Methylomagnum ishizawai: one gene and its partners. The protein of the gene in region 1 interacts with the protein of each later gene in a pairwise test. Links are inferred from orthologs where the notes say so. Each region holds a gene or a part of one and is shown on either strand. Other genes may lie near its edges.

Evidence for each region.
Region 2: the proteins of ssb (region 1) and recO interact in binary tests that used the Escherichia coli proteins (3 or more experiments, as listed by UniProt). The link is inferred for Methylomagnum ishizawai from one-to-one orthologs.
Region 3: the proteins of ssb (region 1) and K5658_RS09285 interact in binary tests that used the Escherichia coli proteins (3 or more experiments, as listed by UniProt). The link is inferred for Methylomagnum ishizawai from one-to-one orthologs.

Annotation. Positions count from the first base shown.
Region 1 is NZ_AP019783.1:1,352,318-1,356,475, forward strand. What follows is about bases 1,095-4,036. They hold ssb (single-stranded DNA-binding protein), read right to left. Parts: upstream 2,865-4,036; coding sequence 2,325-2,864; downstream 1,095-2,324. Other genes in these bases: K5658_RS06235 (linear amide C-N hydrolase), read left to right, coding at 1,166-2,212; K5658_RS06245 (MFS transporter), read right to left, coding at 2,970-4,036. Also shown: K5658_RS06225 (hypothetical protein), read left to right, coding at 1-793; more of K5658_RS06245, read right to left, coding at 4,037-4,158. UniProt on the Escherichia coli protein: Plays an important role in DNA replication, recombination and repair. Binds to ssDNA and to an array of partner proteins to recruit them to their sites of action during DNA metabolism. Acts as a sliding platform that migrates on DNA via reptation.
Region 2 is NZ_AP019783.1:3,483,201-3,487,415, forward strand. Bases 839-3,837 are described here. They hold recO (DNA repair protein RecO), read right to left. Parts: upstream 2,700-3,837; coding sequence 1,977-2,699; downstream 839-1,976. Other genes in these bases: K5658_RS15860 (hypothetical protein), read right to left, coding at 839-1,095; pdxJ (pyridoxine 5'-phosphate synthase), read right to left, coding at 1,228-1,980; era (GTPase Era), read right to left, coding at 2,689-3,570; rnc (ribonuclease III), read right to left, coding at 3,567-3,837. In the rest of the region: tRNA dihydrouridine(20/20a) synthase DusA, read right to left, coding at 1-351; more of K5658_RS15860, read right to left, coding at 436-838; more of rnc, read right to left, coding at 3,838-4,215. UniProt on the Escherichia coli protein: Involved in DNA repair and RecF pathway recombination.
Region 3 is NZ_AP019783.1:2,033,280-2,037,411, forward strand. Bases 839-3,754 are described here. They hold K5658_RS09285 (DNA polymerase III subunit chi), read right to left. Parts: upstream 2,562-3,754; coding sequence 2,115-2,561; downstream 839-2,114. Other genes in these bases: K5658_RS09275 (valine--tRNA ligase), read right to left, coding at 839-1,719; K5658_RS09280 (antibiotic biosynthesis monooxygenase), read right to left, coding at 1,771-2,052; K5658_RS09290 (leucyl aminopeptidase), read right to left, coding at 2,572-3,754. In the rest of the region: more of K5658_RS09275, read right to left, coding at 1-838; more of K5658_RS09290, read right to left, coding at 3,755-4,071. UniProt on the Escherichia coli protein: Part of the beta sliding clamp loading complex, which hydrolyzes ATP to load the beta clamp onto primed DNA to form the DNA replication pre-initiation complex.

The sequences.
Region 1 (4,158 bases):
CTTCGCCGGTATCGCGATGGTCAACGATATCACCAAGGGATTGGAGGTCAACCGGTCCAGCGCGCTGCCGAACAGTGTCTTCGGACTCCTCGGCATAGATCCCCTCGCGGGACTCGATCCGGCCGCCCGCGAATTGGCGGAAACCCGTCTTTTCGCGGAGCGCGCCCTTTTCATCGGGCAACGGCTCCCCCAGACGATGGGATGGCAGGCGGAACTCCTGGCCCTGCGTTCCGCCGAGATCCCAGAAGTCGCCAGCCTGGTCGGCAGCGGTTCCCAGATCGCCGGTTCCAGCGAGCGGCTTTCCAAAAGCCTCGAATCCCTGCCGGCCTTTTTGTCTTCGGAACGGGAGAGCGTCCTCAAGGCCTTCACCCAGGAGCGCATCGGGCTGGTCGGTCTGGCCCAAGCCACGAAAGAGACCCTCGCGGAAGGCACCCACATGGCCCAGGCGACCGCCCAGGTCTTGAAATCCTACGAAGGCATCGCGCAACAGCTACGGGATTCGCCCGACGATCCCAACGCGCCGCCGTTCGACATCCGGGAATGGGGCAAGGCCGCCGGGGAAGTCAGCCATATGTCCGCCGAGCTTCATGGGCTTTTAAGCCTGGCGGTCTCCGCCACCCACAAAGACCAGCTTGCGGTGGTCACGCAAGCCTCGCGCGAGGCCGGCGAAGCCCTGGTCGATTACGTATTCCGGAAGCTGCTCCTCTTGGTGGTCCTATCCGGGCTGTTCATCACCGGCCTTCGATTGACCTACCATTGGCTCCGGGCCCGTTTACGCCTTCATAACGGTTGATCCGGCCTTTGAAGTTTTGGATCAATAGCGGGATGGACCGCCCCGGAAATTCCGGAGGCTGTTTGCTGTGAGCCACGCCGCGATGGCGGGCTCGGTAAGGCTACGGTAGTAGGCGGCTTCGGCCTCGGCGGGCGTGATGTCGCCGATGAACCCCGTCCACCCAGGCCAGGGTGGCCCATTCCACCGCCTCCAGATTCTTCCAGGATTGCCGATGGATCTGTTGGTACGCTGGTTGGCCGGGATCGATACCCGGCTGGATTTGCCATGGGATTTTCCGTCCGTGCGCATAACCACCCCAGAATTGCCGGGCTTTTCCTACCCTGTGCCGGATGGTCTGGCATCCCCAACCCAATCCTATTTGGAGCGCTCCCCATGACCGCCAAACAACTTTCCGTCCTGGTCCTTTCCGCAAGCTTGAGCCTTGGCTTGCTGGACCAAGCAGCCACGGCTTGCTCGCGCATCCTGCTCAACACGGACCATGGCCATGTCGTAGGCCGCACCATGGACCTTTACATACCGGACCATCCCAAGCTCGTGGCCTATCCCCGGGGCATTGCCAGGGATGGGGCCGTTACCGATGGCAACGGGGTGCGCTGGGTCTCGAAATACGGCAGCGTGGTGGTGAATTCTTTAGGGATAGCCACCTCCGATGGCATGAACGAAAAGGGGTTCGTGGCGAACCTCCTTTATCTGCATGACTCCCAATACGAAACCAGGGATACCCGCCCCGGCGTGGCCAATGCCATGGTGCTTCAATACCTCTTGGATGTTTCCGCCACGGTTGCCGAGGCCTTGGCGGAGTTGGACAAAGTCCAAATCGTCTCGGTGAAGGCGGCGGGGCGGGAATGGCCGCTGCACATCTCCATTTCCGACGCCACCGGCGATTCCGCCGTCATCGAGTTCGTCAACGGGGCCAAGGTGGTGCATCGCGGCAAGGATTCGTCCGTCATGACCAATGAGCCGCCTTTGGATTGGCAACTGAACAATCTTAAAAAATACAGGTATTTCGGCGGGACCGAACCCCTGCCCGGCGACATCGACCCCGCCAGCCGCTTTGTCCGCGCCTCGGCCTTTTTGAAAACAATACCCGCGCCCAAGGATATCCGGGAGGCTTTGGCCGAGGTCTACAGCATTGTCAAAACGGTCTCGGTTCCGCTCGGTGCCGAAAATACATCGGCGGGAGTCCATTCCGAAGATACTTGGCCCACCTTGTGGACCACATTGGCGGACGCGGGCGACCGGCTCTACTTCTTCCAGGCTTCCGGTTCCCCGAATATGTTCTGGATCGACCTCGGCAAAATCAATTTCGCCAAGGGTATGCCCATCAAGCAGGTTTCCGGGGAGGAGATTTCGTTGGTGGGCGAGGTTTCCAGCAAGTTAAAGCCGATTAAGAATAAACATCATCGGAAACCGGTTTGAAAACCAAATCAATTAACTACCGCCTCCCAAAATTCTACAGCTGAAAACCAAAAAAAAGCCCGCATGAAGCGGGCTTTGGAGAGATTCTTAATAAATGCTCTGATGGTAGAACCTAGAACGGGATATCGTCGTCGAAATCATCCATGCCGCCGCCCGCCGGTGGCGCGGGCGGGCGTTGGGGTGCCGGGGAACCCGTCGTGGTCTGGGGCGGCGGGGCGTAGCGTTCGGAATCGCGGTCGCGGGTGGCGGTGGGCGGTGTCGCTTCCGACCAGGGGCCGGGGTCTCCGCCGCCTCCGCCCATGCCGCCGCCGCCACCGGCGCGGTCGAGCATCTGCATTTCGTTGGCGATGATTTCGGTGGTGTAGCGGTCCTGGCCGTTCTTATCCTGCCATTTGCGGGTGCGGAGGCTGCCTTCGACGTAGACCTTGCCGCCTTTCTTCAGGTATTGGCCGACGATTTCCGCCAGCTTGCGATAGAACACCACGTTATGCCATTCGGTGCGCTCTTGGGTGTTGCCTTGCGGGTCTTTCCAAGAGTCGCTGGTGGCGATGGTGACGTTGGCCACGGCTTCGCCGTTGGGCATGTAGCGGACTTCGGGGTCTCGGCCCAGATTGCCGATGAGGATGACTTTGTTGATGCCGCGAGAGGCCATGGGAAGTTTCTCCGATAGTGTGCATTCGGGGTGTCCGGGGCCGTAGGGGCGGCCCGGACGGTTCAATGCCGGGTTCGCCCCGGTCTTGCTGTCGTAGAGGGCGGATCAGGCCGCCTGGGTTTGGAACAATTCTTCGGTCAGGGCCGCGCGGTCCAGGGTGTCCTTATCCACCTTGAGATAGGCCACGCCATCCTCGGCCAGGACCACCGCCTCGGCCACGCCCGGCACTTGCAGCAAACGGCCCGAGAGGGTGGCGGCTTGTTCCCGGCTCAACGCGCCGACATTGACCAGGAGGCTGCTGACATGGCGCGGCGGGCGCATCCCCAGGGCCACCGCCAGCCAGATGAGGGCCGCCACCGCGCAATACAGGAACACCGCCGGGATGCCGTGATGCCCGTAAATCCAGCCCCCGCCCGCGCCGCCCGCGAACGCGCCCAGGAATTGGGCGGTGGAATAAACGCCCATGGCCGTGCCCTTGAGGTCGGGCGGGGCGATCTTGGACACCATGGAGGGCAGGGTGGCTTCCAGCAGGTTGAAGCCGGTGAAGTACAGGTAGAGCAGCCCGAACACCGCCCAGAAACTCGCGCCGAATCCCAGGAAACCCAGGTCGGCCAGCGCCACCACGGCGATGGCCCCGAGGAACACCGGCTTCATCTTGCGCTTTTTCTCGGCCACGATCACGAAAGGCACCATGCTCGCCATCGCCAGCACGAACACCGGCAAATAGAGATGCCAATGCTGGGCGGTGGGCAGGTCGAGCGTGTCGCGCAGTACCAGGGGCAGCACCACGAAAGTGGCGGTGAGGATCAGGTGCAGGCAGAAGATGCCAAGGTCGAGCCGCAACAGTTCCGGGTTGCCCAGCACCGTGCCGAACGAAGCGGTCCTGACCTCGGCGTCGCGGTGGAAGCGGCTGGTCACGGGATCGGGCACGGCGGTATAGAGCACCACGATGCCCAGCGCGGCCAAGGCGGTGACCACCCAGAACAAGCCCTTCAGTCCCATCCAGGCCGAGAGTATCGGTCCCGCCACCATCGACAGGGCGAAGGAGAAGCCGATGCTGACGCCGATCAAGGCCATGGCCTTGGTGCGGTGCTCCTCGCGGGTGAGGTCGGCGGCGAGGGCCATCACCACCGCCGCCACCGCGCCCGCGCCTTGCAGGGCGCGGCCCGCGATGATGCCGTAGATATCGTCGGACAGGGCGGCGAGGGCGCTGCCCAGCACGAACAGGACGAGTCCTATCGTGATGACGGGCTTGCGGCCATAGCGGTCGGACCACAGGCCGAAGGGAATCTGG
Region 2 (4,215 bases), 2.1 Mb from region 1 along the record:
CGGCTCGGCCATCAGGCAAGCCCCGAACCGGCCCCGCTGCACCCGGTCGCTGGGGCAGCCCACATTCAGGTTGATCTCATCGTAGCCCCGCGCCGCGGCGATGCGGGCGCAGGCGGCGAGTTCGTCCGGGTCGCAGCCGCCGAATTGCACGGCCAGCGGTTTTTCCCGCGGGTCGAAACCCAATAGCCGGTCCGGGTCGCCATGCAGGATCGCGCCGGTGGTGACCATTTCGGTGTACAAGAGGGCGTGGCGGGAAATCAGCCGCAGGAAATAGCGGCAATGGCGGTCGGTCCAGTCCAACATCGGGGCGATGGACAAGGGACGCCGGAGCGGGGGCGGAAGGCTGGTCATGGTGGGTCGGGTCGGAATGCCGCGCCGGAAGCGGGCCGAAACAAGCAGCCCGCGTCGACGCGGGCCACCGGGGTTGTGGTCGGGTCAGCGGGAACGGTCGGACGGCGGCGGGCCGGCCAGCATCGGCAGGGCCGCCAGGAGTTCCAATTGCCGGATGGCCCGGCGCTGGTTGGCCCAATAGCGGGCCAGCGCCAGCAAGGCCACGGCCAGCGCCGCGAGGCAGCCGTAGAACAGGGTCTTGAGTTCGGCCAGTTCGCCCTTGAGGTCGGTTTTGTGGAGGGCGGTGGCTTGGCCCGCCGCCATGGGTTGGTAGCGCCCATGCTCTTGGCGGGCGGAGTCCAGCCCCAGCGTGGTGCCGGCCCGTTCGGTGTAGGCTTCGAGGGTTTGCAGGTCGCTCTTGAGCGATTCGAAGGCGCGGAGGTCTTCCAGCGCCACCTTGCCGGATTCGACGCTTTTTTCCAGCGCCTTGAGCCGGACTTCGACCGAGTCGGCCAGGAGGGCGTTGAACTTGGTTTGCAGGGCTTCCATGTGCTGGTTGAGGGCGCGGAGCCGGGTGTCGCCGCCGGTGTCCGCCGCCCATTGGGCTTCGAGATGGTTGACGAAGCCCTGGACCTGGAGGAACAGCACCAGCACCGCGGCCAGCAGGATGCCCGCCGCCAGAGCCGCGAAAATCCCGCCGGCGCGTCTTTGTGGCACCGGCAGGGCTTGCCGGACCAGGCCGCGCTGGCCGGACCTGTCAGCCACCACTCGCTTGCCTCGATATTGTTCGTACATTCGGACTTCCCCGTGAGCCGTCGCGGATGGCCGCGTGCCGCGCCCAGGGTGGTTCCATGGGGCCGCCGCCAATTTCGACCGGCAAATATCGCAGAATAGCCTTCATCGGTCAATTAAGGCCCGGGCCGCTTCCAGGGTCCGCTTCATGTCGCGCACGGCGGTGTCCAGTCCGGTCATGACCGCCCGCGCCACGATGGCATGGCCGATGTTCAGTTCGTGGATATTGGGGATGCGGCAGATATCGGCGACATTGTGGTAATGCAGGCCATGGCCGGCATTCACGATCAAGCCGAGTTCCCCGCCCAACCGGGCCGCCGCTTGCAGGCGTTCGAGTTCGCGCCGCCTCGCGCCGGGGCTGGCGGCGTCGGCATAATGGCCGGTATGGAGTTCGATCACGGGAGCGCCCGCCCGCGCCGCCGCTTCGATCTGGCGCGGGTCGGCGTCGATGAACAGGGAGACTTCGATCTCCGCCGCGGCCAGGGCGGCGCAGGCGTCCTTCATGCGGGCGGTGTCGGCGGCGACATCCAGGCCGCCTTCGGTGGTCAATTCGGCGCGTTTCTCGGGCACCAGGCAGCAGGCGGCGGGCCGGACCTTCCGGGCGATGGCGATCATCCCGTCGGTCACGGCCATTTCCAGGTTCAGGCGGCTGTGCAGCATCGCCGCCAGGAGTTCGATATCGCGGTCCTGGATGTGGCGGCGGTCTTCGCGCAGATGGGCGGTGATGCCGTCGGCCCCGGCCTGTTCGGCGATTAGGGCGGCTTGGACGACTTCCGGGTAGCGGGTGTGGCGGGCCTGGCGCAGCGTGGCGATATGGTCGATGTTCACGCCCAGGAGGATGGGGGCTATGGCGTTCATGCGTGCGGTGCTTTCCCTGTGGATGGTTGGAACAGGTCGCGGCTTTTGAGGCCGCGGCCATCGAGATAGTATTGGACGACCCGCCGCATCAGGTGTTTGGCTTCCTTGAGCGCCACCGGGCTTTCCAGGCGGTCGCGGCCCAGGTCCAGCAGGGTCGAACCGTGGATGGCCGCAGGATGGTCGGGCGGACAGGCCACCGGGCCGGATTCGATGTGGTAGGCGTAGGTCCGGGCCGGATCCACGGGCCGGCCGGAACCGGCTTCCCGGTCCAGGCACAGCCCATAGCCCAGGTGTTCCAGCAAGCCGACCTCGAAGCCGCGCAGGGCGGGTTCGGCGGAATCGTCGGCCTGGGCGAGCCGCCCCAGCGTGTCCAGGTACAGCCGGAACACTTCCGGGTAGGGGTCGAGGGGCGGGAGCAGGTACGAGAGCAGTTCGTTCAGGTAGAAGCCGCAGTACAGCGCGGTGCCGCGCAGGGCGAAGGCCTCGCCGCAGGGTTCCGCCGCCGTCAGCACCGGGAGTTCGCCCCGGCCCGTCCACGATAACCGCAAGGGGGCGAAGCATTGCAGGAAGGCCGCGCCTGGGGTGCGACCGCGTTTCGCGCCCTTGGCGAGCAGGTTCAAGCGGCCTTGCGGCTCCGAGAAGATATCCAGCAACAGGCTGGTTTCGCAGTAGTCGCGGCGGCGGAGGATGACCGCGTCCTGGCCGGGTTCATTCGGCATAGCCCAGGCTGCGTAGGGCGCGTTCGTCGTCCGACCAGTTCTCCTTGACCTTGACCCAGAGTTGCAGGAACACCTTGCCCTCGGTCAGGCGCTCCAAATCCTGGCGGGCGCGTTCGCCGACCTTTTTCAGCACTTCGCCCTGCTGGCCGATGACGATGGCTTTCTGGCCTTCCCGCTCCACCCAGATCAGGGCGGCGATGCGGGTCAGCTTGCCCTCGGTCTGGTATTGCTCGATCTCCACGCTGAGGGCGTGGGGCACTTCCTGGCCCAGCGACCTGATCAGTTTCTCGCGGATGATTTCCGCCGCCAGGAACCGGAGGCTGCGGTCGGTGAGTTGGTCCTGGTCGAAGATCGGTTCGCCCTCGGGCAGGAGTTCCATGATCTTGTGTTCCAGCGCGTCCAGGTTGTGGCCGCGCAGGGCCGAGGCCGGGATCAGGGCGGCGAAGGGATGGCGTTGCTGGGCGCTCTCCAGGAAGGGCAGCAGGGCGGCCTTGTCCTCCAGCCGGTCCACCTTGTTGATGACCAGGATCACCGGGGCGGCGGAGGTTTTGATGCGTTCCAGCACCAAATCGTCCTCGGGCAGCCACACGGGCCGGTCCACGATCCACACGATCACGTCCACATCCAACAAGGCCGTGCCCGCCGTGCGGTTGAGGTAGCGGTTCATGGCCCGCTTCTGGCTGGCGTGGATGCCGGGGGTATCGACGAACACCGCCTGTCCCGCCTCCGTGGTCTTGATACCGTGGATGCGGTGGCGGGTGGTTTGCGGGCGGCGCGAGGTGATGCTGATCTTCTGGCCGATCAGGTGGTTGAGTAGGGTCGATTTGCCCACGTTGGGGCGGCCCACCAGGGCGACATAACCTGCTTTCATGATTTGAATCCGAAGTCCTGGACCAATTTGGCCAGCATTTTCTCGGCGGCTTGCTGCTCGGCTTTCTTACGCGAGGAGCCGGTACCCTCGCAGGTCTCGGCGGTCAGCGCGATGCGGCATTCCACCACGAAGGTTTGGTCGTGCGGTTGGCCGACCACCGATTTGAGGATATAGACCGGCAATTCCAGGCCGCGGGCCTGCATGGCCTCCTGGAGCCGGGTCTTGGGGTCTTTCTTCCAATCCTGCACCGACAAGGCGTCGATCTGCTCGGCGAATTGGTTGAGGATCCAATGGCGGCAGGCGTCCATGCCCTGGTCCACCAGCAATGCGCCGATCAAGGCTTCCAGGGCGTCGGACAGGATGGAATCGCGCCGGTAGCCGCCGCTCTTGAGCTCCCCCGAACCCAGGATCAGGTAGTCGCCCAGGTTCAACTTGCGGGCGAGGTTGGCGAGCGAGGTCTGGTTGACCAGCATGGCCCGCAACCGGCTGAGGACGCCCTCGTCGGCGTCGCGGAACTTGCCGTACAGGCGTTCGGCGATCACGAAGCCCAGCACCGAATCCCCGAGGAATTCCAGCCGTTCGTTGTTGTCCGATTCGGCGCTGCGGTGGGTGAGGGCGCGTTTCACCAGCAGCGGGTTCCTGAAA
Region 3 (4,132 bases), 680 kb from region 1 along the record:
GATGATGTCCAAGGGGTCGAGGACGTTGCCCTTGGATTTCGACATCTTCTGGCCTTCGGCATCGCGCACCAGGCCATGCACATACACCGTCTTGAACGGCACCTGCGGCGAGCCGTCCGGGTGCTTCATCAAGCGCATGGTCATCATGATCATGCGGGCGACCCAGAAGAAAATAATGTCGAAACCCGTCACCAGCACGTCGGTGGGGTGGAAGGTCTTGAGTTCCGGCGTTGCGTCCGGCCAGCCCAATGTCGAGAAGGTCCACAGTGCCGACGAGAACCACGTATCCAGCACGTCGTCGTCCTGGCGCAGTTCGAGGTCGGCGGCGAGGCTGTATTTGGCGCGGACTTCGGCCTCGTTGCGGCCCACGTAGACCCGGCCTTGGTTGTCGTACCACGCCGGGATGCGGTGGCCCCACCACAGTTGGCGGGAGATACACCAATCCTGGATGTCCCGCATCCAGGAGAAATACAGGTTTTCGTATTGCTGGGGCACGAAGCGGATGCGGCCATCTTCCACCGCCGCGATGGCGGGCTGGGCCAGGCTCTTGGCATCCACATACCACTGGTCGGTGAGCCAGGGTTCGATGACCACGCCGGAGCGGTCGCCGCGCGGCACTTTGAGGGTGTGGGGGTCGATCTTTTCGAGGAGCCCCAGGTTCTCGAATTCGGCGATGACTTGCTTGCGGGCCTCGAAGCGGTCGAGTCCCCAGTATTTTTTGGGAATGCCTATATCTGTTGCCAAATCAATTACATCCCTTGATTGAATGCGAGCATGCCTCAGCCCTTCATGGGTCATTGGCCAGTCTGTGTCACTAACAATCGTCGCATCTCTTGTGAAGATATTGATGAGCGGCAGGTTGTGGCGCTTGCCGACTTCGTAGTCGTTGAAATCATGGGCCGGGGTGATCTTCACGCAGCCAGTGCCGAATGCGGGATCGACATAGTCATCGGCGACGATGGGGATTTCCCGGTCCGTGATGGGCAGGCGGATGGTTTTACCGATCAGGTGTTGATAGCGTTCGTCTTCCGGGTGGACGGCGACGGCGGTGTCGCCCAGCATGGTTTCCGGGCGGGTGGTCGCGACCACCAGATGCCCCGAACCATCCGCCAGCGGATAGCGGAAATGCCACATGAAGCCTTTTTCCTCCTCGTTCTGCACTTCGAGGTCGGAAATGGCGGTGTGGAGCTTCGGGTCCCAGTTCACCAGCCGCTTGCCGCGGTAGATCAGGCCATCGTCGTACAGCCGCACGAAAGCTTCCTGCACGGCTTTCGACAGCCCTTCGTCCATGGTGAAGCGCTCGCGGCTCCAATCCACCGAGGAACCCAGGCGGCGCAATTGCCGGGTGATGGTGCCGCCGGATTCGGCTTTCCATTCCCAGACTTTTTCTAGGAACTTCTCGCGCCCCCCCTCTATGTTATGGCGGGTGATACCTTGCGCGGCGAGTTGGCGTTCGACCACCATTTGGGTGGCGATGCCGGCGTGGTCGGTGCCGACTTGCCACAAGGTGTTGTGGCCCTTCATGCGGTGGTAGCGCACCAAGGCGTCCATGATGGTGTTGTTGAAGCCATGGCCCATATGGAGGCTCCCGGTCACGTTGGGTGGTGGGATGGCGATACAGTAGGACGGGCCGGTGCCGGAGGGCTGGAAATAGCCGCTCGCTTCCCAGGTTTGATACCAGCTTTGTTCTATGGCTTGGGGGTCGTAGGTTTTGTCCATGGGGTTTGGCGTGTGGATTCGACGTAAAGGCGGATGGGCGCGGAAGGTGGGTTATAACGCGCCGCGCTCGATTTCTTGTAGATAAATGAATTCCGGGGCTTTGACGCCCGCCTGTTCCCTGATTTCCACCAATTCCGGGGACTCGAAAAAGCGGCGGGCATGCTCCAGCGAGGACCATTCCGAAAAATGGACGATCTTATTGGCCTCGCTGTCGTAGCGGAGCAGTTGATAGGCGATTTCACCGGCGTTTTTCCGCATCCCGGCGGCTTGGTCGAAAATGGTTTTCCATGCGGGATAGGATTCGACTTCGTGGATGATCAATACATAGTGCATCGGGATACCTTTGGATGGAGTTTAAGCGGCGGTGTTGACGGCGGATGTCGCCGGGCCAGGGGTTAGCCCGCCATACCGCCGTCCAATTTAATCGTTTCCGGCACATGCCCCGCTTCCTTATAAGCCTTATACCGCGCCCGCCCCGCCCGTTTCACCGCCGCGTCCTCGTCGATGAATTCCGCCACCCGCCCGAACCGGGCGTAATCCTCCGGCACCTGGGTTCCCAGGTTCACCAGCACATCGCTCATGGCGAGCGGCGCGGGGCCATGGCCCAGCAGCACCGGGACTTCGGCCGGCGCGGCAGGCGGGCCCGCCACCTCGTGCGGGACGAAACTGCCTTGCCGGAAGGTCCACAACAGGTTGTCGAGCAACTGGGTTTCCTCGGGCGAGGCGGTGCGGAGATAGACGCGATGGCCCTGCCGGTAGGCTTTCTCGATCAGCTTGCAGGCGGTGACGTGGCGCTGATAAACATCGGCGCCCGGTAGTAGATAAAAGTCGATGCGGGGCATGGGGCGGGGTTTACTCGGTGGTGGCGGATTCCGCCGCCCGGTCGATGAGATACTGGGTCAGCAAGGGCACCGGGCGGCCGGTCGCGCCTTTGTCCGCGCCGTTCTTCCAGGCCGTGCCGGCGATATCGATATGCGCCCAAGGGTATTCCTTGGCGAAGCGCGACAGGAAACAGGCGGCGGTGACGCTGCCGCCATCCGGCCCGCCGATATTGGCGAGGTCGGCGAAATTGGACTTGAGCTGCTCTTGGTAATCGTCCAGCAGCGGCATCCGCCACACCCGGTCGAAGCTGGTTTCCCCGGCTTGCAGCACCGCCCCGGCCAAAGTTTCGTGATTGCTCCACAGCCCGGACACCACCTTGCCCAAAGCCACCACGCAGGCCCCGGTCAGGGTCGCCACGTCGATGACGGCGGCGGGTTCGTAGCGCTGGGCATAGGCCAGCACGTCGCACAGCAGCAGGCGGCCTTCGGCGTCGGTGTTGAGGATTTCGATGGTCAGCCCGGCCATGCTCTTGACGATATCGCCGGGCTTGTTGGCCTTGCCGTCGGGCAGGTTCTCGGAGGCGGGCACCAGCCCCACCACGTTCAGCGGCAGGCCCATTTCGACCACGGCGGCCAGGGTGCCGATCACGCCCGCGCCGCCGCACATGTCGTATTTCATCTCGTCCATGGCGGCGGCGGGCTTGATGGAGATGCCGCCCGCGTCGAAGGTCAGCCCCTTGCCGACCAGCACATAGGGTTTCGCCGCCTTGTCCGGGGCGCCGTGGTATTCCATGACGATCAGCTTGGCCGGTTCGTGGCTGCCTTTCGATACCGACAGGAACGCCCCCATGCCCAGTTCTTCCAGGTCGGATTCGTCGAGGATTTTCACCTTGAGCTTCTTTTGCTTCTTGCCGACCTTTTCGGCTTGCTCGGCCAGATAGGTCGGGGTGCAGACATTGCCGGGGAGGTTGGCGAGTTCCTTGGCGAGGTTCATGCCGTTGGCGATGGCCTGGCCTTGGGCGATGGCGGCTTTGACGGTGTCGTCCGCGGTTTGGAACACCAGCTTGGCGAGGCGGGCTTTATGGTTCTCGGCTTCGCTCTTCATCTGGGTGAAGCGGTAGAGCGAAGCTTCGAGGATTTCCACGAACTGGCGGATTTGCCAACCGGCATCGCGGCCTTCGACCTCGGCCTCGTGCAGGAAGCTGGCCGCTTGTTTGACATTGGCGTCCTTGAGCGCCTTGGCGGCGGCGGCGAGGGCTTTGCGGTAGGTGCCGGGTTTGAGTTCTTCCTTCTTGCCGAGTCCGACCAGGATCACCCGTTCGATCCCGCCTTCGGGCAGATGGGGCAGGGCCAGGATATCGCCGGGCTTGCCTTCGATATCGTCGCGTTTCAGCAGTTTTTGCAGGAGGCCGTCCAACTGCTCGTCCAGGGCCAGGGCGGACGGGGTGAGCTTGCGTTTTTGGTAGAAGCCCAATACGGCGCAGGGCGTGGAAAGGGAGTCCAGGGATTCGGATTTGGCGTGGTAGTCCATGGTTGCGGTTCGCTTACGTTCGGGAGCGCCGCCGGTCGGGCGGCGGGGTCCGGTGGGAGGG